Regions from separate parts of the Moorella naiadis (nom. illeg.) genome, predicted to be linked through region 2. Evidence: riboswitches for the same ligand, from Rfam matches in the RefSeq annotation. Region 2 holds a riboswitch; each other region holds the start of a gene.
What was found. A riboswitch is a leader RNA that binds a small molecule or an ion and turns the genes downstream of it on or off. The one in region 2 is predicted to bind thiamine pyrophosphate.

Region 1: linked by a shared signal. The riboswitch ahead of thiS (sulfur carrier protein ThiS) and the one ahead of cytX (putative hydroxymethylpyrimidine transporter CytX) in region 2 are both predicted to bind thiamine pyrophosphate.
Region 3: linked by a shared signal. The riboswitch ahead of thiC (phosphomethylpyrimidine synthase ThiC) and the one ahead of cytX (putative hydroxymethylpyrimidine transporter CytX) in region 2 are both predicted to bind thiamine pyrophosphate.

Annotation. Positions count from the first base shown of each region.
Region 1 is NZ_JAXGFQ010000019.1:7,851-15,245, reverse strand. It holds gene SDD30_RS12045 (thiamine-phosphate synthase family protein) at 1-1,198, opposite strand, end outside; gene SDD30_RS12040 (Wzz/FepE/Etk N-terminal domain-containing protein) at 1,363-2,199, opposite strand; gene SDD30_RS12035 (hypothetical protein) at 2,410-2,979, opposite strand; gene SDD30_RS12030 (hypothetical protein) at 3,168-3,695, opposite strand; gene thiH (2-iminoacetate synthase ThiH) at 4,022-5,152, opposite strand; gene SDD30_RS12020 (thiazole synthase) at 5,246-6,013, opposite strand; gene thiS (sulfur carrier protein ThiS) at 6,044-6,244, opposite strand; TPP riboswitch at 6,352-6,451, opposite strand; gene SDD30_RS12010 (tetratricopeptide repeat protein) at 6,876-7,395, opposite strand, start outside.
Region 2 is NZ_JAXGFQ010000007.1:132,396-139,790, forward strand. It holds gene cytX (putative hydroxymethylpyrimidine transporter CytX) at 1-963, opposite strand, end outside; TPP riboswitch at 1,050-1,149, opposite strand; gene folK (2-amino-4-hydroxy-6-hydroxymethyldihydropteridine diphosphokinase) at 1,388-1,900, shown strand; gene SDD30_RS06750 (Rossmann-like and DUF2520 domain-containing protein) at 2,212-3,087, shown strand; gene panC (pantoate--beta-alanine ligase) at 3,224-4,099, shown strand; gene panD (aspartate 1-decarboxylase) at 4,074-4,457, shown strand; gene SDD30_RS06765 (biotin--[acetyl-CoA-carboxylase] ligase) at 4,626-5,615, shown strand; gene SDD30_RS06770 (biotin transporter BioY) at 5,746-6,315, shown strand; gene SDD30_RS06775 (DUF1284 domain-containing protein) at 6,315-6,677, shown strand; gene SDD30_RS06780 (type III pantothenate kinase) at 6,929-7,395, shown strand, end outside.
Region 3 is NZ_JAXGFQ010000020.1:17,959-25,353, forward strand. It holds gene SDD30_RS12330 (DUF190 domain-containing protein) at 182-541, shown strand; gene thiC (phosphomethylpyrimidine synthase ThiC) at 756-2,054, opposite strand; TPP riboswitch at 2,179-2,286, opposite strand; gene SDD30_RS12340 (manganese catalase family protein) at 2,449-3,021, opposite strand; gene SDD30_RS12345 (spore coat protein CotJB) at 3,036-3,293, opposite strand; gene SDD30_RS12350 (spore coat associated protein CotJA) at 3,318-3,524, opposite strand; gene SDD30_RS12355 (dimethyl sulfoxide reductase subunit A) at 4,047-6,620, shown strand; gene SDD30_RS12360 (DMSO/selenate family reductase complex B subunit) at 6,632-7,180, shown strand; gene SDD30_RS12365 (DMSO/selenate family reductase complex A subunit) at 7,338-7,395, shown strand, end outside.

The DNA of each region.
Region 1 (7,395 bases), on a different contig from region 2:
AGAGGCGCCCAGGGATACCGGCAACGTCCTGCAGTTCCCTGGCCTCCGGCAGGCAGTAAGCCAGGTTGGCACCGATCTCGGGAATCAGGGCGACGATATTGGCTTCCTGGAGCTCCTTGACGGCCTGTCCCAGCTCCCGGCAAAGGTTGACCTGGGCGGGGGTGCGGGTGTCGTTCTTCAGAGCCAGGGCGTTAAAGAAGACCTCCCAGAAGCGGTCGACGGCCGGCGGCAGGAGTTCCTGCTCCGTCCCGTCCGCTTCCACCCAGACGCGCCCTGCCGCCGCCGGCACTACCTGCCCGATGACCTCTGCTTCCACGCCGGCTGCCTGGAAAGCCGCCAGCATCGCTTCCGCCTTTGCCGGGTCGCAGGTGAGGACCAGGGTTCCCTCGCTGATAACTTCATAGGGATTAAGGCCGAAGCACTGGCAAATAGCCCGGACGTCGGCCGGCACCGGTACCCTGGCGCGCTCGATGCGCAATCCCACGCCGGCAGCCTCGGCTACCTCCCACAAACCCCGGGCCAGGCCTCCCTCAGTGGCGTCGTGCATAGCGTGGACACCGCCAACCTTTACTGCTATGCCGGCTTCAGCTACTACGGACATTTCCCGCAGGCGCTTTTTACCCCGTTCTACCAGTTCCGGGGCGATGCCGGCCGCCAGGAGTTTCTCCCCCAGCTCACAGGCCACGAGGGCGGTGGCTTCGATGGCGGTCCCCTTGGTAATGATCACAGTATCGCCGACCTGTGCCCCGGCCGGGGTCACCACCTCCCGGCCCGTACCCCAGACGGTAATCCCGCCGATAGTCGGGATGGTGACGGCGCCGTAAAAGCCGGTATGGCCGCCGACAATGGTGATGCCCAGCTCCCGGGCATAAGTACTGATGCTGCGGACCAGGGCGGCGATATAGTCCTCAGAGGTGCCCGGCGGCAGTAAAAGCGAGTAGGTCATAAAACGCGGCTTGATTCCCATGACGGCCACGTCGCTGGCGCCGATGTGGACGGTAATCCAGCCGAAGTCGTCGGGGGAAGTCGTCGGCCCCGGGAAAATGGGATCCTCGGCGATGGCCAAGTATTCATCGCCAACTTTAAGTACCGCCGCGTCCACGCCCATGCGCGGCCCGACCACCACTTCAGGCGTCTCCGCTCCCGTGCAAGGCAAGATCGCCCGCCGGAAGAAATCGTCGTTTACTTTACCGATCATGGCTAATCCTGCTACAAACCTCCCTATTAGCACAGCAAAAATCTGTAAAAGAATTCACCACTTATACATCACCGTATACCTATCCTGTCTGAGCGACTAGCCCGGATGATTAAAAACCAGACAGCAAGTAGCGGTGCCCACAGCCGCAGGTCGCAGCCGGGCGGTTATGACCTGCCGGCCGGCGGGAACCCGGCCAGCCAGTTGCGGCCGAAGGCCAGGAAAACGCCCACCATCAGGCCCAGGATCAAGGCCACAGCTACATTGAGGGCCAAGCGAGGTCTTACCTGCATGGGTTCACTGAAACCATCGACGATCTTGGCCGGCTGCATGGCTGCCAGCTTATCCTGCAGGGTAAGATATTGCTGCATTAAACCTACCTTCTCCTGGGCCTGAAAGTCCTGCATCTGGGCGAGCTGCAAGGCGTAGATCTTTTGCTCGATTGCGCTCAAAGGGGCTTTCTGTAGACTGGCGATTAAGTCGTCAAACTTACCCTTATCTGTTTCGGATTGTTGCAGGTCAGTGGTTATTCTATGTAGATCTTCCTCCAGGGTCGCCCGGCGTTCTTTATAAATTTGGTTACGCTTGTCAATAAAAAGGGCCACTATCTTATCGGCCACCTTTGTTAGCTGGGCCGGGTCGCGGCCCTCCAGGGAAAACTGCAGGTAATCGGTATCCTTGACCGGCTGTCCGGTGGCCTTAAAAGTCAGGGGGTCGGCCTGGACGGCCAGCTGGTTCAGGGCCGCGGTTAACAGCGCCCGGCTCTCTAGTATCTCTTTGCCTTCACTCTGCACGGACTGCTTATTATCTAACCGCTCCATCTGTATCAGGGCCTCCACCCGGTAAACCCTGGGCAGCGCCAGGCTCGCCAGGACGGCAGCCACCGCGGCAATCAAAGTAACAACAGCAATCAGCACCCGCTGGCGCCAGAGAACTAATAAGAGCTCCCGCAGATCTATTTCGTCGTCATATAGCGGTGCTGTTTCGGCAGGTGGAACATTCATGGAAATGTTGTTTACTCCCTTCTACTAAATATACCAGCGTTACCCAATGACTTCTATTCGACACAACTCGGCAAGTTCCTTTTTCCCATGCGGTTAATGTCCCAAAAATATAAAAAGGCAAGGCCAGGACCTTGCCCAGTGCATTCATCGACTATAAAGCGCAATTATACCACCTCTACATTTAAGGAGATAAAGGTGGTGCTTTCTAATTTAAGGTAAAACCAGGATTTCGCCGGTATCATTTTTTATTTGAATGGTGGTCATTCCACCGGTTTTAGCCAGAGATGGCGTACCGGCTATTATTCCCCGGCTCCGCTGCCGCACTCGCTCTGCCTCTGCCAACCTATTAGATAAACTGTCGAGTTTATGCAGGCACAATAAATGATCGCCACCCTCCAGCTCGATCCTTGTATGAAATTCATGATCATCGATCGCGTCCCATGTTATTACCTTTTCCCTAACGACGTAGCCTGTACTTCCTGCATCACGACCACTGGGCTTACGTACACGTAGGGGAACAATAGTCATGTTGGGTCCAAAGATCAGAGGGATAGCCTTACGACTCCTATCGTCCGACCACGCTGCCGACTTTTGTTTGAAGTCAACTCCAATATATGATGCAATATGTCTAAGTAACGTCTTTGTACGGTAACGCTCTATGATCTTCCGCCCATCGTCCATCCATACCTGGGTATAATTGCCGCCGTCGTCGGCATACACCGGCACTAAACAACATAAATGAGGCAACTCCTTCTCCCGCAGCCAGCTGTAATAAGCCATTATCGTCACCCTCCCCTCGTTATAAACCAATTATCCTCATTCAACCGGCATTTATCAAGTCCGGTAAAAGGGCGATACAGTATTTTAGCGGCTCGTTTTCTACCATATTACGTTGCAATCGATACGGCTACATAGCAAAATACGTACGATACAAGTTGTAATAGCATATCTTTAATCATGTTATTTTATCAAGCGTCTCCCAACCATCCCTTGGCAATCTGTAACCCTATGCCTGTCATTCGCCACCGCTTGCCGTCCTGATCTATCCACCCCTCTTTTTTAGCCCGTTGCAGATAGGTGCTTACGCTGGCCACTACCGTAGATTTTTCCCGTAGTTCATCCTTCATTATCAGGCGAATGTCGTCCATGGTCGGCGCTTCCTTGTAGTAATAGTCTTTATAAAATACCACGAAAGCAACTAGTTCTTTGTTATTATTCAGCTTGGCCTTCGCTCTTAATTCAGCGATGGTCGGTATCGTTCTCGCCGTTTCAGATACCGCTTCTTCTTTTTCCGTCCCTTGAGCAGCAATGTTATCGCTCGCATCGATCCTTTCCAACATCTCAGGATCATCGCGCTGGCTGCAACTATCATTATTTTTTGTCTTCAGAAAGTCGTACAACCGGCTTTCGAGGATCTCCCTGATATGCTCCCGCTCGCCTTTCAGCTCAAGTTTCAGTTCCCGAGTTACGAGTTTTAGATAAATCTCTTTTTCCACCGCCTACACCCCCCAGGGCAAATAATTCAACTCAAATACAGTTTAGCATATCCTGCCAGCTGTCGTCAAGAAAAACTACGCGATTAAAAATTAATTGCAGGGAGTTTTGCGCTCATGTGTCGGCGCTGTGTTCATAGGGACCCGCAATCGCAGGTGGGCGACGAAAACATCGAACTGCTGCTCATGCACATATAAAAAGGGCGATGAAATAGGTCCATCATTTCATCGCCCAATTTTTTAATTGGAGGGAGCACCCGTGGGCTGAAAATAAATACGGAGGGCGCCCGCAGCCGCGTCAAGTGTGGAACAAGCTTCAGGAAAGCGCCTCAGGAACACAGCTGTTTCTCCAGGCTGTCCCACTGCTGCCAGTCTTCAAAGACAGGTTGATAGCCTTTTTTGAGGAGCAACTGCCGGATCTCCGCGACACTGCGCGGGTCGGAGATTTCGAATTGGGGCGCGGCGCCGTCGGGGTGGGCGTAGCCCCCCACCCTGGTAGAAGAGCCTGCCGACATTTTCGTGACCCCCAGGGGCAGGATATTATCCCGGAACGCCGGGCTTTCCCTGGTAGAAATGGTGATGCCGGCCCGGGGCAAAAACAGCCGGTGAGCCAGGAGGATCTGGACAAAACTCTTGTCATCCACGGGGTGTTCCGGTTGAAAGCCACCGATACTGGGCCGCAGGCGGGGTAAGGAAATGCTGATCTGCACCTCCCAGAACTTATGCTGCAAATAAGCGGCGTGCAGTCCGGTAAAAAAGGCCTCCCGGCGCCAGTCGGCCAGGCCCAGGAGGGCCCCCACCCCTACGGTCCGTATCCCGGCGCAGCAGCTCCTTTCCGGGGCGTCCAGCCGGTAGGGGTAATTGCTCTTGGGACCGCGGTGATAGCGGGCGTAGACCTGGGGGTCGTAGACCTCCTGAAACATGGTCAGGCCGTCTACCCCGGCGGCCACTAGTTCCCGGTACTCCTCTTTCTCCAGGGGGTAGACCTCGATACAAACGCTGCTGAAATACTTCTTTAAAATACTAACGCAATCTTTAATGTAGGCCACCGGGCTGTGCTGGCGCGATTCCCCCGTCAGGATGAGGATGTCCCGCATCCCCCTCGCGGCGATGGCCCGGGCCTCTTCCTCAACCTGTTCCAGGGTGAGCTTGGTCCGGGCGAACTTGTTGCCGGCATTAAAGCTGCAATAAGCGCAGCGGTTCACGCAGAAGTCCGAAAGGTACAAGGGCGTAAAAAGGAAGATAACCCGGCCGAAGTTCTTTAGGGTTAAGCTGTGGGCCTTCTGGGCCATCTCCTCCAGGAAGCCTGTGGCCGCCGGGGAGAGCAGAGTCAGGTAATCAGCCGGCTGCAGGTGCTCTTTGGCCAGGACCTGCCGGACATCGTCCGGAGTCCTGCCGGCAAGGAAGGCCGCAAAATCAAACCCATTATAGCGGTGGTAAACCTCTTCGTAAAAACCCATTCCCACCACCCCTTTCATAATATGCCCATAGGTTAGATCTCCAGGTTTTATTTTGTCATAACAAACCACAACCACTTCCCCGAGCCGAAGTGATCAAACCAGGAACCCGGTCAAGGGCGAGGACGCCTCGGCCAACTCCCGGGTCGGCGCCAGGCCCGACAGGTAGGCAGTCCTGCCGGCCGCCACTGCCAGGCTGAAGGCCCTGGCCATGGCCACCGGGTCCCGGGCCGTGGCGATAGCAGTATTCACCAGTACCGCCGCCGCCCCCATCTCCATAGCCTCGGCCGCCTCCGAGGGTTTGCCTATACCGGCGTCAACAATAATGGGTAGGTCAATCTCTTCTATTAAAATACGAATCATCTCCCGGGTCTTCAGGCCCCGGTTGGAGCCGATGGGGGCCCCCAGGGGCATGACGGCCGCCGCCCCGGCTTCCTTTAAGCGTTTGGCCGCCATCAAGTCGGGATTCATGTAGGGCAGCACCACAAAGCCTTCCCCAGCCAGGACCTCGGTGGCTTTAATCGTCTCCATGTTGTCCGGCAGCAGGTAGCGCTGGTCGGCCACCACCTCGATCTTTACCCAATCGCCGCAGCCGGCGGCCCGGGCGATGCGGGCGATTTTGATGGCCTCCGCGGCGGTCCGGGCGCCGGAAGTGTTGGGCATCAGGGTGCAGCCGGCAGGGATATACGCCAGCTCATTCTCCCCGGGGTTATCCAGGTCCACCCGCCGCAGGGCGACGGTGACCACCTGGGTGCCAGATTGGCGCACAGCCTCCCCCATGATTGCGTGGCTGGCAAATTTACCGGTGCCGATAAACAGCCTGCTGGTCAATTCCTTATCGCCGATAATCAATTTATCGGTCATGTTTATCCCCTCCGAATTAGATATGGCCTTTTAACCGCCACCAACGATTCTGATTACCTCTACCTCGTCATTTTCCTTGATCACAAAATTGCACCAGGCCTCCCGCTTTACTACCTCGGAGTTGACGGCCACCACCACGGCAGCAGAGGCTATGTTTTTCGTGATCAGCAGTTGCTCCAGCGTCATGCCTCCGGGCAAGTCTTCGGCCCGGCCGTTTAAAAGGATCTGCAACGGCTCTCCCCCTTTCTCCTCATTGCATTACTCTACTGCAGGGCCGGCGGTACAGGCTTAAGCCATACAAAAATCGGAGCTTCCGCCGGGAAGCTCCGATCTAGTTCGCACTAATCATCATAACTCCCTACGGTGGCATTACCCACATCAGGTTCAACGGGTTAGGCCTTACGCCCTCTCAGCCTTGCGGCACCCCTGGCGATGATTTAATTTACTATAATCTTACTACCGGATTCCGGTTTTGTAAAGGTATACCACCGGTAAGGCGGCTGTATTTTTGCAGTGCCAGCCCGGATAATCCCTAGTACTGCAGCGTAATTTGCTTCCTGACCCTAGCAATCGTCTGGCCCCAATACAAGAGCACAGCCTCTTTTTCCGGCGAGCCCCCTACGCCGCTTGCACACCACCGGTAAAAGTTTACGCTGTAGTACTATTATTACACGATAATTCTTGGCTTTTATCAATCGAAACCGCACCATTGTACGTGTCAAAGACCGGGCTGGCTGTACCGGTCGCAGGTGCCGTCCAGCCAGTTTACGCCGCCAGCGCGAGCAGAGCGGATGTAGCGAGGAACCGAGATTTTCGACAGCTACTCCCTATTGTTTCACCTCAGTTAGATCCTACGCCCCTGTTACCTGCATCCCAGTATGTCCTCAAGGGGCTGGCGCAATTCGACAGGTATAGTGGCAATTTTAACCCGGCGGCCTTCCAGGTCCGCCTTGCCCACCATTACCAGGGCCTGCGACCAGAGACGGCCCAGGGGGGACCTGGGGAGCTCCTTCTGCCAGAAGAAACCTTCCCCTTTTAAGGAGCCGAAGATACGGGTAATAGCATTCAGCCGGCTCCAGCCGCCCTTCTGCAACAAATACCTCAGTAACTCCCGTTCAACCCCGTCCAGCTCACCTATAGCCTTTGCCAGGTTATCGTGGGAAGAAAGGTACTCCGCCAGCTGCTTTTCCCGCTCGCGCCGCAGCCGGGCCAGTTCCAGGCCGTACCGGCTGCAGGCGCCGTCCAGCCAGTTGGCAGGCATATTCTTTAAACCTCGCAGGAGGGAAGGGTCCTGGGGGAGGGTTTTGGCTTCTATTTGCTCCCGCGCTCCCTCCTCATAAAACCTCATGGCTTCCTCAGGCAGCCTGAGGAATAGCTCCCTT
Region 2 (7,395 bases):
CTCCATGGGGAATAAAAGGGCGATTAGGGTCCCGGCCAGGCCGACGGCCATGGTGGTGTGCCGCTCATTCCAGCCGCTAAAGAGGTCCAGGCTGGAAATGGCCGCCGAGTAGACGTCCATAAAGGTCGTGGTAACGGTGGAGAAGAAGATGATATAAAGGGCGGGTAAGCCCAGGCCTAGGCCCAGCATCATGGGGATGGGGTCGGCACTGCCCGTTGCCAGGGTAGCCCCCAGGCCCAGGATATACATCCAGCTACTAGCTAGGAAATACCCCAACCAGCTGCCAGCGAAGCTGCTGCCATTATCCCGGGCAAAGCGGCTGTAGTCGGCGGCCAGGGGCAACCAGGAGAGGGGCATGGCAATGACCAGGTCCGTCGCCAGGCCGAAGCCCAGGCTACCGTCACTTCCTGTCGCCCAGAGGTGTCCCCAACCCGGTCCCCGGAAGATAACATAAGTCATGTACAGGGAGAAAAGGATTAACAGGGTGGTCACCAGTTTCTGCAGCCGGGGCCAGGAATAGCGGCCGGCCCAGGCCCAGGCAGTGGTAGCCAGGCCGATGATTACGGTCCAGAGCTGCAGGTAGGAGGCTCCCAGGTAGTGCTGGCCTAGGCTGTCGGCGGCCCGGGCGGCCACGATCAGCATAATGGCCGTCCAGCCGATAAGTTGGAGGATATTAAGGAGGGCCCCCAGGTAGGAACCCCGGACGCCAAAGGCCGGCCGGGTGGAGACCATGGCTGGTATACCATAACTACTGCCAATAAGGCCCCCGGCGGCGAAGAGACTGTTGCCGATCAGGTGCCCCACCAGGATGGCCAGGATTCCCATCCCGAAACCCAGGGGGGCCAGGAAACCGCCGGCCATGATCTCGGCCAGGGAAATGCCGGCGCCGGCCCAGAGCAAGAAAAAGTCCAGACCATTCATGGTTCTTTCACCGGGCGGGATCGGGGTGATGTTATTACTCACAGTTCTCAACTCCTTCAGGGTGGCAGCCGTAAAAAATACCGGCGTAGAGCCGGCAACGCTGACACCCCCATCCTTACGGGGCAGGAGTAACGCCAGCGGCCGTTCCCTACGGTGGGATTATCCACGTCAGGTTCCGGGGTTTGGGGCTTATCCCCATCTCAGCTATAAGCTCCCCCACGGTCGCCACCAAATTTTACAATTATTTTAACTCCTGTTGTTCCCCAAAGTCAAGGACCGGCAGCAGCAGGATATTCAGGTTTAGTGTCGAAAAAGCTTAAACATGCCTGATTAGGGCCAAAGCGAGGATCGCAGCTGGAGACGACTAGGTCGCCCCAAAATGTTATCAGCAACTATGCAGGTTTGCAGCGTAACCGGAACATGCTAGGGATAGAGTTGCGGCAACCTGTGGAGCGGAGATGATTAGATGCCGTTAGACGAAGGTAATTTTGAAACAGCTTACCTGGGACTGGGGTCAAATCTGGGGAACCGGGAAGAAAACATGAAAAAGGCAGTGGCTTTATTGGATGCCACCCCGGGTATCGAGGTTGAACGGCTATCCTCCTGGTATGAAACCGCCCCGGTGGGTAAAACCGACCAGGGGTGGTTTTTAAACAGCGCCGCCCGAATCAAGACCACCATGCCGGCCAGGGAATTATTAAGGGCCGTCCTGGCGGTGGAACAGCAACTGGGCCGGGTGCGGCGGGAACGCTGGGGGCCGCGGACCATTGATATCGATATTCTGCTCTATGATGATATCAACGTCACCGAACCTGATTTGGAGATCCCCCACCCTCGCATGCTGGAGCGGGCTTTCGTTTTAATACCCCTCGCGGAGATCGCCCCGGATCTCATCCTGCCGGACGGGCGGCGGGCGGCCGTAGCGGCCAGGGACAACTTCCCCGGCCAGGAAGTATTGCTCTATACCGGCGGCAGGTGATACAATAAAGCTGGAAGTAAGGTTAACCATAGCGGGAGACTGTGGACGAACCCCTACTTTTTAGAGCGGGCAGCCAGGGTCCGGATATCAAGGGCGTGACCAGCCAAGGAGCGCACCTATTAGCTATGACGGATCCCGGCCGCGAAAATTTAATCCGCCTACCCGGTTCGTAAAGCTGTTTACTGCTCATATTAAAACTGTATATAACTCTAGACCGCTTGGATCATATGGGGACCGAGACGGGTAAAGGGGCAGGGAGCTCCCGGCAACTCGTCGGGAGCTTTTTCTTTACTGGGGAAAGGGATGAGATAATGCGCGTCGGGATTATCGGCGCCGGTCCTGTAGGCACAGGGATGGGTATACTCCTCAGCCGGCGCGGCTACACCATTACCGGCGTTGCCAGCCGGACCCGGGCTTCCGCCCAACGGGCGGCCCACAGGCTGGCTTGCCCTGTCTTTACCGAACCGGCGGCCCTGGCGCGGCTGGTCGAAGTAGTCTTGATAACCACCACCGACCGGGCCATTGGCCCGGTAACCCTGGCTATCGCCCGCCAGGGAGGTTTTCACCCCGGGCAAACGGTGATTCATATGAGCGGTTCCCTGACTACGGCCGTCCTGGAACCAGCCAGGGAGGCTGGCGCCAGGGTTTTATCCCTCCATCCCCTCCAGTCCTGCGCCGATGCCGACCGGGCCGTGACCAACCTGCCCGGGTCAGTTTTCAGCCTAGAGGGTGATGCGGAAGCCTTAACTTTGGGCCGGCAACTGGTTAACGACCTGGGGGGCGAGTATTTTATCATTAAGCCGGAGGCTAAACCCCTGTACCATGCCGCTGCCTGCGTCGCCTCCAATTACCTGGTCAGCCTGGTCGATTTAAGTTACCGGCTGATGCAGGCCGCCGGGATGGAACCGGCAATGGTTGTCAGGGCACTGGCGCCACTAATTGAAGGCACCTGGGGTAATATTAAAGAAAAGGGAACTACCCTGGCCCTGACCGGGCCCATTGCCCGGGGTGATGGAGAAACGATAGCCGATCACTTGCAGGCTATGGCCGTCAAAGCCCCAGAACTGGACGAAATTTACCGGGCCTTGGGCCGCTACACCATCGAGGTGGCCGTCCGTAAAGGCAGCATTGAAGCTCACCAGGCCGCCGGACTGGAGGCAATCCTGGCTCCGCCCGGGGGCCGGTAAAAGAAGGAGGGGCCGGCGGGTACAGGCGGAAGGCTGGAGGCGACTTAGTTCGCGGCGTAGAGCAAACTCAGCGAAGCCGCACCGAGGCGGCGGTGAACGGGATGGCACCCATTTCATTTTGGAGGAGATGGCCACCTTGAAGTTACTGGAGACCATAGAAGCCGTCCACAATTATGTAAATACTGCCCGGCGGCTGGGCCGGAGTATCGGCCTGGTGCCCACCATGGGCTACCTGCACGCGGGTCACCTGAGCCTGGTCCGTAAGGCCCGGGAACAGAACGACGTAGTGATCATGAGCATTTTTGTCAACCCGACCCAGTTTGGCCCCGAGGAGGATTTTTCCCGCTATCCCCGTGACCTCGAGCGTGACCAGGAGTTGGCAGCCGGAGCTGAGGTGGACGCTATCTTTGCTCCCCCAGTGGCAGAAATGTACCCCGAGGGATATGCCACCTATGTGCAGGTCGAAGGCTTAACGGAGGTCCTCTGCGGGGCTTCCCGGCCTGGGCATTTTCGCGGTGTGACCACGGTAGTCAGCAAGCTTTTTAACATCGTTCAGCCTGACCGGGCCTACTTTGGCCAGAAGGACTACCAGCAGGCCCAGGTTATCAAGAGAATGGTCCGGGACCTGAACTTCCCCGTGGAGATTATTACCGTGCCCATTGTCCGCGAAGCCGATGGCCTGGCCATGAGTTCGCGCAATAAATACCTGACGCCGGAGCAACGCCGTAGCGCCCTGGCCCTGTACCGCGCCTTGAACCTGGGGGCCGGTATAATCAAATCAGGTGAACGCCGGGCTGCGGCCGTCAGGAAGGCCATGGAAACAGAGATCACCGCCCAGCCTCAAACCCGCATTGATTATATCGCTGTCAGCGACGCCGATACCCTGCAGCCCCTGGAGGAGATCGCCGGGCGGGTCCTCCTGGCGTTGGCGGTCTGGGTGGGTAATACCCGCCTCATTGATAATCTAATCCTGGAGGTGAAGGACGATGTGGCGCATTATGATGAAAAGTAAACTCCACCGGGCGACGGTGACCGAAGCCAACCTGAATTACGTCGGCAGCATTACCATTGATAGCGACCTGCTGGCCGCAGCAGATATTTTACCCAATGAGAAGGTCCAGGTGGTAGATAATAACAATGGTGCCCGCCTGGAAACCTACGCCATCCCCGGACCGGCCGGAAGCGGGGTTATCTGCGCCAACGGCGCTGCTGCCCGGTTGGTGCAGCCAGGGGATATTGTGATCATTATTGCTTATGGTATCTTTGACGACCGGGAGGCCCCTAACTACCGGCCCCGGGTTATCTTCCTGGATGCAAATAATAAAATAGCCTCCATTAAGGATGAACAGGCGGGCCAGGTTTGGGTTTAGCCCGTTACACCGCGCTGGCAGCGGCCGGAATTTTAACAACCGGCGCCTTCTCGCATTAAACTTCGGGAAGCGCTGCCGGAAGCCGGGCTTCTATCCGGCGGTGTATATGTTAACCTGCTGGAGAAAGTAATAGTTGACAACCATAAAAAGGAAGATTACAATATAAATATGGCTATAGAAGGCAGCAAACAACAAGTGCTGGATTTCCTGCGCCGCCACCGCCAGGAATACATCTCCGGGGAGGAACTGAGCCGGGACCTGGCTATCTCCCGGACGGCCGTCTGGAAGCATATTCAATCCCTGCGCCAGGAAGGCTACCAGATTGACGCCCAAACTAGGCGGGGTTACTGCCTGCTGGCAACCCCTGATTGCTTTTACCCTGAGGAGGTGGCCGCCGGCCTGGAAACCTCCTGGTTAGGGCGGAGCCTCTATTACTATGAGGAGGTAGGTTCTACCAACCAGGTGGCCAAGGAGCTGGCCGATGAAGGCGCACCGGAGGGGACGGTTGTCATTGCCGATTGCCAAACCGGCGGCCGGGGTCGGCGCGGCCGTAATTGGCTGTCCCCGGCCCGTAAAGGCATATGGTTTTCGGTGATCCTCAGGCCCCGGGTGGCGCCGGTCCAGGCCCCCCAGTTAACCCTCCTGGCTGCCGTGGCAGTTACAGCTGCTGTCCGGGAGCGGACGGGATTGCCCCTGGGCATCAAGTGGCCCAATGATCTTTTGGCCGGCGGGCGTAAAGTCTGCGGCATCCTGACGGAAATCAAGGCGGAGATCGACGTCGTCGAGTATATCGTCCTGGGGGTGGGCCTCAACGTTAACCTGGAGGCCGGTGATTTCTGCCCGGAAGTCAGGCCTACGGCTACTTCCTTATACCTGGAAATGGGCCGGCCAGTGAAACGCCTGCCTTTATTCCGGCGGATTTTATACCAGCTGGAGAAGTGGTACGAGCGCTGGCAGGAAGAGGGCTTCACCCCGGTGCGCACTGCCTGGAAAGAGGCCAGTGTCACCCTGGGGCGGGAGGTCCAGGTAAACTCCTGGCGAGAGAATTTTCACGGCCTAGCCATCGATATTGACGACGAAGGGGCCCTCCTGGTCCGGGACGCCGGTGGCCAACAGCGGCGGTTTAACTCCGGCGAGGTGAGCCTGCGGCCGGTATAACGACCAGAATGAGGTGTTTTTACCTAATATGTTAACCTACATAGCTATGTTGGGTTAACATTAATTCTCCTGAATCCCATTAAAAATTCCACCTCTCACTTCCCCCATCTTATTTTAAAGGAGTGTTTTTATGCGTACCCGCGATATCACCCTGGTAGCCCTTTTGGCCGCCCTGGTAGCTGTTTTGGCCCAGATCTCCATCCCTTTGCCCTTCACCCCTGTGCCCATCACCGGTCAGGTCCTGGGGGTCCTCCTGGCCGGGGCCATCCTGGGCAAAAACAAAGGTACCTTGGCCATGGTGGTCTACCTGCTCCTGGGGGCCATTGGCCTGCCGGTCTTCGCCCGGGGCGGTGCCGGGCTGGCGACCTTCGCCAGCCCCTCAGGGGGGTATCTCTGGGGCTTCATCCTGGGGGTTTACGCCATGGGCCTGATCCTGGAGAGGGGACACTCCGAGCCCGGCTACCCGCGCCTGATTGCCGGGATGCTCCTCTGCCTGGTCGTCGTCTATACCCTGGGTACCCTCCAGCTTATGGCCCTCCTTCATGTTAACCTGGTCAAAGGGCTGCTCCTGGGCGTCATCCCCTACATTCCCCTAGACCTGGCCAAACTGATCCTGGCGGCAGCAGTTAGTTACCGGGTCCGCCGGGCCCTGCGCCAGGCTGGCTTTCTAGTTCCCAGGGAAGCCCGGAGGCAGCCCTGATGCAGGTCCGGGCCCATCATCTTCTCTGCGCCTGCCAGTTCCGGGGTTACGGCTACAGCCCGGCCTTCGTTCGGCAGGTAAGCCGGATTCTGTTGTTATGGCAGCACCGCCCGGGCCTGCTGCTGACCATTACCAGGAAACCCGATGCCTGGTGTCGGGCCTGCCCCCGCCAGGGTACCTCCAGTTGTCATCATGCCGGGGCCAGGGACGCCAAGGTCCTGGACACCCTAGGCTTATCAACCGGTACCCGCCTGGAGGTTGCAGCAGCCCGGCAGTTGGTGACGGCGAAGATTGATGCCCGGGCCGCAGGTCTAATCTGCCAGGGTTGCTCCTGGCTGGACGGCGGTTATTGCCGGTGGTAAACCTGGCGCTGCCTGGCCACAGCTTCGCGCCAAGTTTACTTACGTTACAAACTAAAGCCGTCTTTTGCCTATAGTTCACCGGCCTCCTGCCTTAGCCAGCATTTTTATTGGCCACCGGCGAGGGTGTTAGCTTCCACGAGGTACCATTATCAACGACCCCTGCGGGGGTCTATTTTTTTGCCCGGGAAGAGGATAAATCAGGACGTTGTGGAATAATTGAAAAAGGCCCTTGTTCGAAAGGAGAGATAAATATGCTATTGGCTATAGATGTAGGCAATACGAATATCGTTATGGGGATATTTGCCGGGCGGGAATTAAAGTGTCACTGGCGGGTCGCCAGCGACCGCCAGAAAACGGCCGACGAATACGGCCTGATCGTGCATCAACTTGCTCATTATCAGGGTTTAAAGATCCAGGATATTAAAGCAGTCGCCCTGGCTTCGGTAGTACCGACCCTTACCCAGGTCCTGGCGGAGATGATCGCCAAACAGCTGGGCTGCCAGCCCTTTATTATCGGCCCGGGGGTAAAAACCGGCATGCCCATCCGTTTTGATAACCCCCGGGAGGTGGGGGCCGACCGGATTGTCAACGGGGTGGCCGTCTATGAACTCTACGGCGGCCCGGCCATTGTCGTTGACTTTGGTACAGCCACCACCTTTGATGCCATCTCAGACCGGGGTGAGTATCTGGGCGGGGCCATTGCCCCGGGTATCGGTAT
Region 3 (7,395 bases), on a different contig from region 2:
GACCTCGAAAATGCGCCTTAAGCGCTGATGACTCCTGTCTGTAAAGGACAGGAGTTTTTTTGTTTTCTTCCCGGAGATATCCATGTCAGCTTAACGAATAACCGGGTGTCTTTATAGGTAACCATTATTAGCTCAAATATTGTTTATTTGGAAAAATAAATAAGGTTCGAGGGGGATTTTTATGAAAAACATACCTGCCAAACTTCTAACAATTTACGTGGGAGAAGGTGTTAAGTGGCAAGGAAAGACCCTCTACCATGCTTTGGTGTTAAAATTAAAGGAGGCCGGTTTAGCAGGGGTTACGGTTATCCGGGGTATCGAAGGCTACGGTAAACGCCGTAACATTTATTCGGCCCGGCTGATAGAGCTTTCTTACGACCTGCCTATTATTATAGAGGCAGTGGATCAAGCTGAAAAAATTGCTACTGTCTTGCCCCAGGTGCAAACGATGGTAACCCACGGGCTGATAACGGTGTCTGATGTAGAGATTATTTGGCGGGATGAAGGCGCTAAAAACACCAGCAAACCCAACCTTGAATAGATAAAATACCTAACGTCCCGAGGCACAGAAAAGAATACCTGGAACAGGTGCCCGGCCATGTTGGCTGGTAATAAAAGGGACAAGGTTCGAGTTAAATATCGGGATTTATATCACCCAATGTAAACACCCCGCGCCAGCGACAACATCAAAGTGAGCCTCGCCAGCACGGGGATCGAGTATTAACATCATCTGGCGACAAGGGAGGACCGGCTATCTAGCATTCATCTACCGGTTTCCCCAGGTATTTCCCGACCAGGCGCATGGCGCAGAAGTCGCCGCACATGGAACAGGCAACGGCAGCATCCTCATTGCGATTCTGGCGATACCGGCGGGCTTTTTCCGGATCCAGGGCCAGTTCCAACTGGCGCTGCCAGTCTAGGGCCTTGCGGGCTCGGGCCATTTCCCTATCCCATTCCCAGGCGCCTGGTAATCCTTTCGCCAGGTCGGCTGCGTGGGCGGCAATGCGGGCAGCGATGACACCTTCCCTAACATCGGCCAGGGTAGGGAGGCCAAGGTGTTCGGCCGGGGTGACGTAGCAGATAAAGTCGGCCCCGGCTGTGGCCGCCAGGGCACCGCCAATAGCGGCGGTAATGTGATCGTATCCTGGGGCGACATCGGTAACCAGGGGTCCCAGGACATAAAAGGGTGCCTCGTGGCAGAGCCTTTTTTCCAGGAGGATATTGGCCTGGACCTGGTTTATAGGCACATGGCCGGGTCCCTCCACCATGGCCTGGACACCGGCCTCCCGGGCCCGATCCACCAGTTCGCCCAGGATAATGAGTTCTTGAACCTGGGCCCGGTCGGTGGCATCGGCCAGGCAGCCGGGCCGCAGACCATCCCCCAGGCTCAGGGTGACGTCATAGCGGTGGGCGATCGCCAGCAGGCGATCATACTGGGCGTAGAGGGGGTTCTCCTGTTCGTTATGCAGCATCCAGCCCGTTAAAAAGGAACCTCCCCGGCTGACGATATCCGTAAGGCGGCCTTCCTGGCGCAGGCGGTCGACTACTTCCAGGGTGACGCCGCAGTGCACGGTAATAAAGTCGACGCCGTCGGCTGCCTGGACTTCGATTACCTCGAAAAGATCATCGGCGGTCATCTTTACCAGGGCATCATAGCGCTCCTGGGCCTCCACTGTGGCCTGGTAAATAGGAACGGTGCCGACGGCAACCGGAGCCTGGGCGAGGACCTGGCGCCGGCAGTCGTTAATATTGCCGCCGGTACTCAGGTCCATGACGGCATCGGCTCCGGCTTCCAGGGCTACACGTAGTTTCTCCAGCTCGGGTTCGATTTCAGGATAGGCCGTAGACGTACCCAGGTTGGCGTTGACCTTCGTTTTTAGACCCTTACCGATACCGCATGGTTGGAGGTGGCGGTGATTGGTGTTGGCCGGGATCACCACCCGGCCGGCGGCTACTTCGGCCATTAAATCTTCTGCTTTTACCCCTTCTTTGGCAGCCACTTGTTCCATGGCCCTGGTTACCTGTCCCACCTGGGCTGCTTCCAGTTGCGTCATTTTTTTGACCCCCTTTGAAATTCCTGCCCTGGAGGTAGCATCTTTTATCGCTTTTAACCCTTTGCTGCTACCCTGGGGCAGCTATTAGGTAAAATAAAAGATCACCTGGCAAGCGGTGATCTTTAAAAAACCTCTCTCCCCGCTTTCCTACGCTGGTATGACCCAGATCAGGTTCCAAGGGTTAGTGCTATCCAGCACTTCTCAGCCCGCACGGGCACCCCGGGGGTAAATATTAAGTTTTTAGGCCTTAGTTTGCTGATTTTTGTCTGGTTTAGTTATTATATAGATATTCGCCGCCGAAAAGCTATTTCCTGCCGGCGCGATGGTTCTTTTTGCCTACCAGGAAAGAAGCCGGCTGCATGGCAAGGCCCCTTACCGGGGCTTCAGCTTTAATTTAGTAGAACTTTTTCCGGTCTAAATACTCATGCATAAGATTCAGGGTCTCGCCGAAACGCTGGAAGTGGACTACTTCCCGCTCCCGCAGCCATTTTAGGGCGTTAGAGACATCAGGATCATCGGACAGGTTAATCAGATATTCATAAGTTGAACGGGCCTTCTCCTCGGCAGCCATGTCCTCGTGCAGGTCAGTGACCGGGTCGCCCTTGGACTGGATATAACTGGCGGTCCAGGGGGCACCGGCGGCGTTGACGAAGTAGAGGGCGCGGTCATGGTCGGCGTAGTAGTCGTCCAGGCCCGCCCTTTTTATTTCCTCGATAGAAGCATCCTTAATCAGATTATAGACCAGGGTGGCCACGATCTCCATATGGGCCAGCTCTTCAGTCCCGATATCCGTCAGCACCCCCTTGGCCTGGGGGATGGGCATGGTGTAACGCTGGGTCAGGTAGCGCAGGGAAGCTGCCAATTCCCCGTCCGGCCCGCCATATTGAGTTATTATCTCCTTGGCCAAACGAGGATTGGGGCCGCCAACGCGTACCGGGTACTCCAGTTTTTTTTCATAAATCCACATTTTTATCCCTCCGCCTAAAAGATCGTTTCCCAGGGCCAGGGTTCCTCAATCCACCGCCAGGCCCGGGGGCTGGGCGAATAGCCGTAATTGGTCAGGGGACCATAGAGGGCTTCATATTCCTTTTTCGCCACGGCTAGGGCCTCGCTGGTGGCATTATAATCGGCCAGGGCGCGGTAATCATCCGGGTGGGTGTCCAAATAAAGGTTAAAGTCCACACAGGTAAACTCCAGGGCCATGATATTCCGGAGCATATTTAAACGCTGGGCATCCATGTTTTCTCCCTCCGCCGTGTTTTTCTAAGGTGTGCGCCGGTGCTGGTAGGGCATAAAGAGATCGGGGAAAATCGTTCCCCTGATCAGGCCCTCCATCGGCTCCCAGCGGTTTGTAAAACGCTGCCAGGGCACGTAGGCCCGGGCTAGGTGGCAAGAAAAAGATTGTTTGTCAACCTGATCATCACCGGGACGGACGGTAATACTACGCTTACCCTGTTGTTCGGTAGCCATAATAAACCACCTCTCAATTATTCTTCTGTCTTTTATTGGCACGCCTCCGGGGTGATAACCATGGAAAAATGCTAATTTATAATATGCTGGTTGCCGGAGGAAGGGTTACTAGAAACCAGGTTTTTTGTTAACCGTATCCATGTAAAGTCGGTGTAAATCCGGTCTATATACCCTCTGTTATCACCATAAAAAAACGTCGGGCATTCGTTGGCCCTGGGTCTGGTAAATTGGCCCTGGCCAGGGGCGACAAATGATCATAGAGAGTTTGTTTATAGCTACAAAAGGCAGGGGTAAGGTTTGATGGGGGTGACAAAGGGAAGACCTGCAGGCTTGTTGAAACTCATGATGTGAACGTTAGCACAGTCGTGAAAGCGGGTTGAAACAGTGTTGGAGTCGGCGGTGATTCTGGCCTGGCATTTTCACCGCCTGGCAATGCGACCGTTGGGTTATAACAGAACTATTGCAGCCCCTGGTTAATCCCCGGGATATCCCATATAAAAGTTTTTTTGGAGGTGAGGGAGGATGAGTAGTATTATCGACAAAGCCCTGGAATACAAAATGAACCGCCGGGCTTTCTTAAAATCTACCGCCGTTGCTTCCGCGGCCCTTACCCTGGCCGGCTGCAGCAACGGGCTAACGCAAGTCTCCAAGACACAGGCAACCAAACTGGTAGAAAAGGAGGGCCAGTGGCTTAGCGCCGCCTGCTGGCACAACTGCGGCGGCCGCTGTCTGAATAAAGCCTATGTTGTCGACGGGGTGGTGCTACGCCAAAAAACCGACGATACCCACCCCGACAGCCCCGACTTCCCCCAGCAGCGGGGGTGCGCCCGGGGTCGTGCTCAGCGCAAGCAAGTCTTTGCTGCCGACCGCTTGAAATACCCCATGAAACGCAAGCACTGGGCTCCCGGCGGCGGCCAGAAGGAATTGCGGGGCCAGGACGAATGGGTGCGTATCTCCTGGGACGAAGCCCTGGATATCGTTGCCGGCGAGATTAAACGTATCAAGGAAAAGTATGGCAACCGGGCCATCTTTGTCGGCGGCGGTAATGAGATTAGCAATATCCTAGCCCTCTATGGTGGCTACGTCTCCCACTGGGGTACAACCTCCTGGGGTTCCTGGCGGTATGGTGGAGACATTATCGGCCTGGCCGACGGCTATTTTAAGTTCAGCCATAATGACCGCTTTGATCTGCGTAATTCTCAGCTTATTGTCCTCTGGGGGGCTAATCCGGGCTGGAGCAGCCTGGGGACGCCGCCTTATAATTACCTCCAGGCGAAAAAGGCGGGGGCTAAATTTATAATCATCGATCCCATTTATACCGAGGCCGCCCGAGTGCTTGGTGACGAGTGGATTCCCATCCAGCCGAATACGGATCACGTCATGCTCCTGGGCATGGCCTATACCCTGATTAAAGAAGACGACCCGGCAACCAACCCGTTAATTGACTGGGATTTCTTGAACCGCTGCACCGTAGGCTTCGATGCTGACCATATGCCGTCGGGGGCCGACCCGAAGGAGAACTTTAAGGACTACGTCCTGGGGACTTACGACGGCGTGCCCAAGACGCCGGAATGGGCAGCGGCCATCTGCGGCGTTGAACCCCTGAAAATCCGCGCATTGGCCCGGGAGATAGCTACGACTAAAAGGGTGGCCCTTCTTACCGGTTGGGCTCCGGCCCGGGTCCACAACAGCGACTCCTGGCCGCAGATGTTTATGACTTTCGGCTGCATGACGGGTCATATCGGCCAGCCAGGTCGCATGACGGGTGTCAGCTGCCACCAGAATGCCAGCAACGGCGGGCCGCCCCTGGTAACCCCCGGTAAAAACGGCCTACCCGTCATTAAAAACCCTGTCTCCGACAGTATTAACGACAGTGAGATGTGGGACGCCATCCTTAACGGAAAATATACCGCTGCTTATAACGACGTCCGGGATGTCAACATCCAGATGATTTACCACGGTTGGGGTGCGACTTTGCAGACCAGGGACGGGATGACCAAAGGAATCGCGGCCCACCGTAAGGTGGAGTTTGTGGTTTCCCATTCCCAGTTCTTGACCACCAACTCCCGCTATGCTGACGTGGTGCTACCGGTTACCACCGAGTGGGAACGGGAGGGGGGGCTCCTGGTCGGGAACCGGGAAATCTTAATCTATTACACTAAAATAACTAAACCCCTCTTCGAAACCCGGGATGATCAGTGGATCGCCATTGAGCTGGCTAAGCGACTGGGTATTGATCCAGCTAAAGCCTATCCTATTTCTCCCAAACAGCAACTCTTTAACCAGCTGGCCGGGGCGCAGGTCATGAAAGAGGATGGCTCCGACTTTGAAAAGCTGCTGACCATTACGGTCGCAGATATCGCGGCTATGGGTGTCCAGGGCGAGCCCCAGCAGGGCCGGATTACTTTACAGGAATTCAAAGAGAAGGGGATTTACCAGGTGCCCCGGAAACCGGGCGATAAGCTGGGCTTTATCTACCTCCAGGACTTCCGCCGGGATCCCCAGGCCCACCCGGTAAAAACCGCCACCGGTAAACTGGAGATCTACTCCCAGGCCTTGGCCAAAATGGTAAGGGATAAAGGCTGGACGGAAATCAAGCCCATTCCAACTTACAATCCGCCCCGGGAGGGTTATGAGGATACCTTCACCGACTGGGATAAAAAGGTGAAGGGTGATTATCCCCTACAGATGGTTACGCCCCATTATCTGCGGCGTTCCCATTCGGTTTTCGACAACATCCCCTGGTTACGTGAGGCCTTCCTGGATCATGTACTGATGAATCCAGTCGACGCAGTCGAAAGGGGGATAAAGGAAGGGGATACAATCCTTATAACCAGTCGCCACGGTAAGAGCCTGCGGCCGGTGCATTTGACAGAAAGGATTATGCCTGGAGTAATTGCCTTGCCCCACGGTGCTTGGGTCGAGATGGATGAGAAAACTGGTGCGGACAAAGCAGGCGCAGACAATATCCTCTGTGGAGCCATCCCCACCGGTCAGGGGATCTCGGGATGGAATTCCTGCAACGTTCAGGTGGCCAAATGGACCGGATCGCCCCTGCCGCCTGACGACAAATGGCCCCTGCGCATCGTTTTTTAGGAGGTGGGCTTATGTCCCAGCTTGGTTTTTATTACGACATGACAGTTTGCATCGGGTGCAAGACCTGCCAGATCGCCTGCAAGGATAAAAACAACCTGGAGGTGGGAGTCCTTTACCGCCAGGTCTATACCTTGGAAGGTGGGAAATTCCCCCATCCCTGGTTTTATCACATTTCCCTGGGATGTAACCACTGCGCCCAGGCGCCCTGCGTTAAAAACTGCCCCACCGGGGCCCTCTATAAACGGGCAGATGGCATAGTTATACAGGATAACGACAAGTGCATCGGTTGCCGCTACTGTGTCTGGTCCTGCCCCTACGGCGCACCCCAGTATATTGAATCTGAAGGTAAAGTGGGTAAATGCAACCTTTGCGCCGACTTAATCGATAAGGGAGAAAAACCGGCCTGTGTCGCTGCTTGTATGATGCGCGCCCTGGATTTCGGCGATATTGAGGAACTACGGCAAAAATACGGCGGCACGGCAGATATTCAAGGTCTGCCGGATTCCCGCATTACCCATCCCTCCCTTATCATTAAAGCGGCTGCCGAGGCAAGGAAATAAGTACTACGTCAACAAAACAAAAGACGGGACTGCAGGTTGACATCATGACCAGAGGGATGTCGTAGACAAGGTAAAATAGTAACAGGTTAGACAGTTGGGTTAGGTTAAGTAACCAAATGTGGATGTTAACCCAGTCCAAAAGGAAAGGAGAGGAAGTATGGCTGAGGATACAAGGCTGTGGCTCAAGCCCATTTCCCGACGCAAGTTTTTAGCAC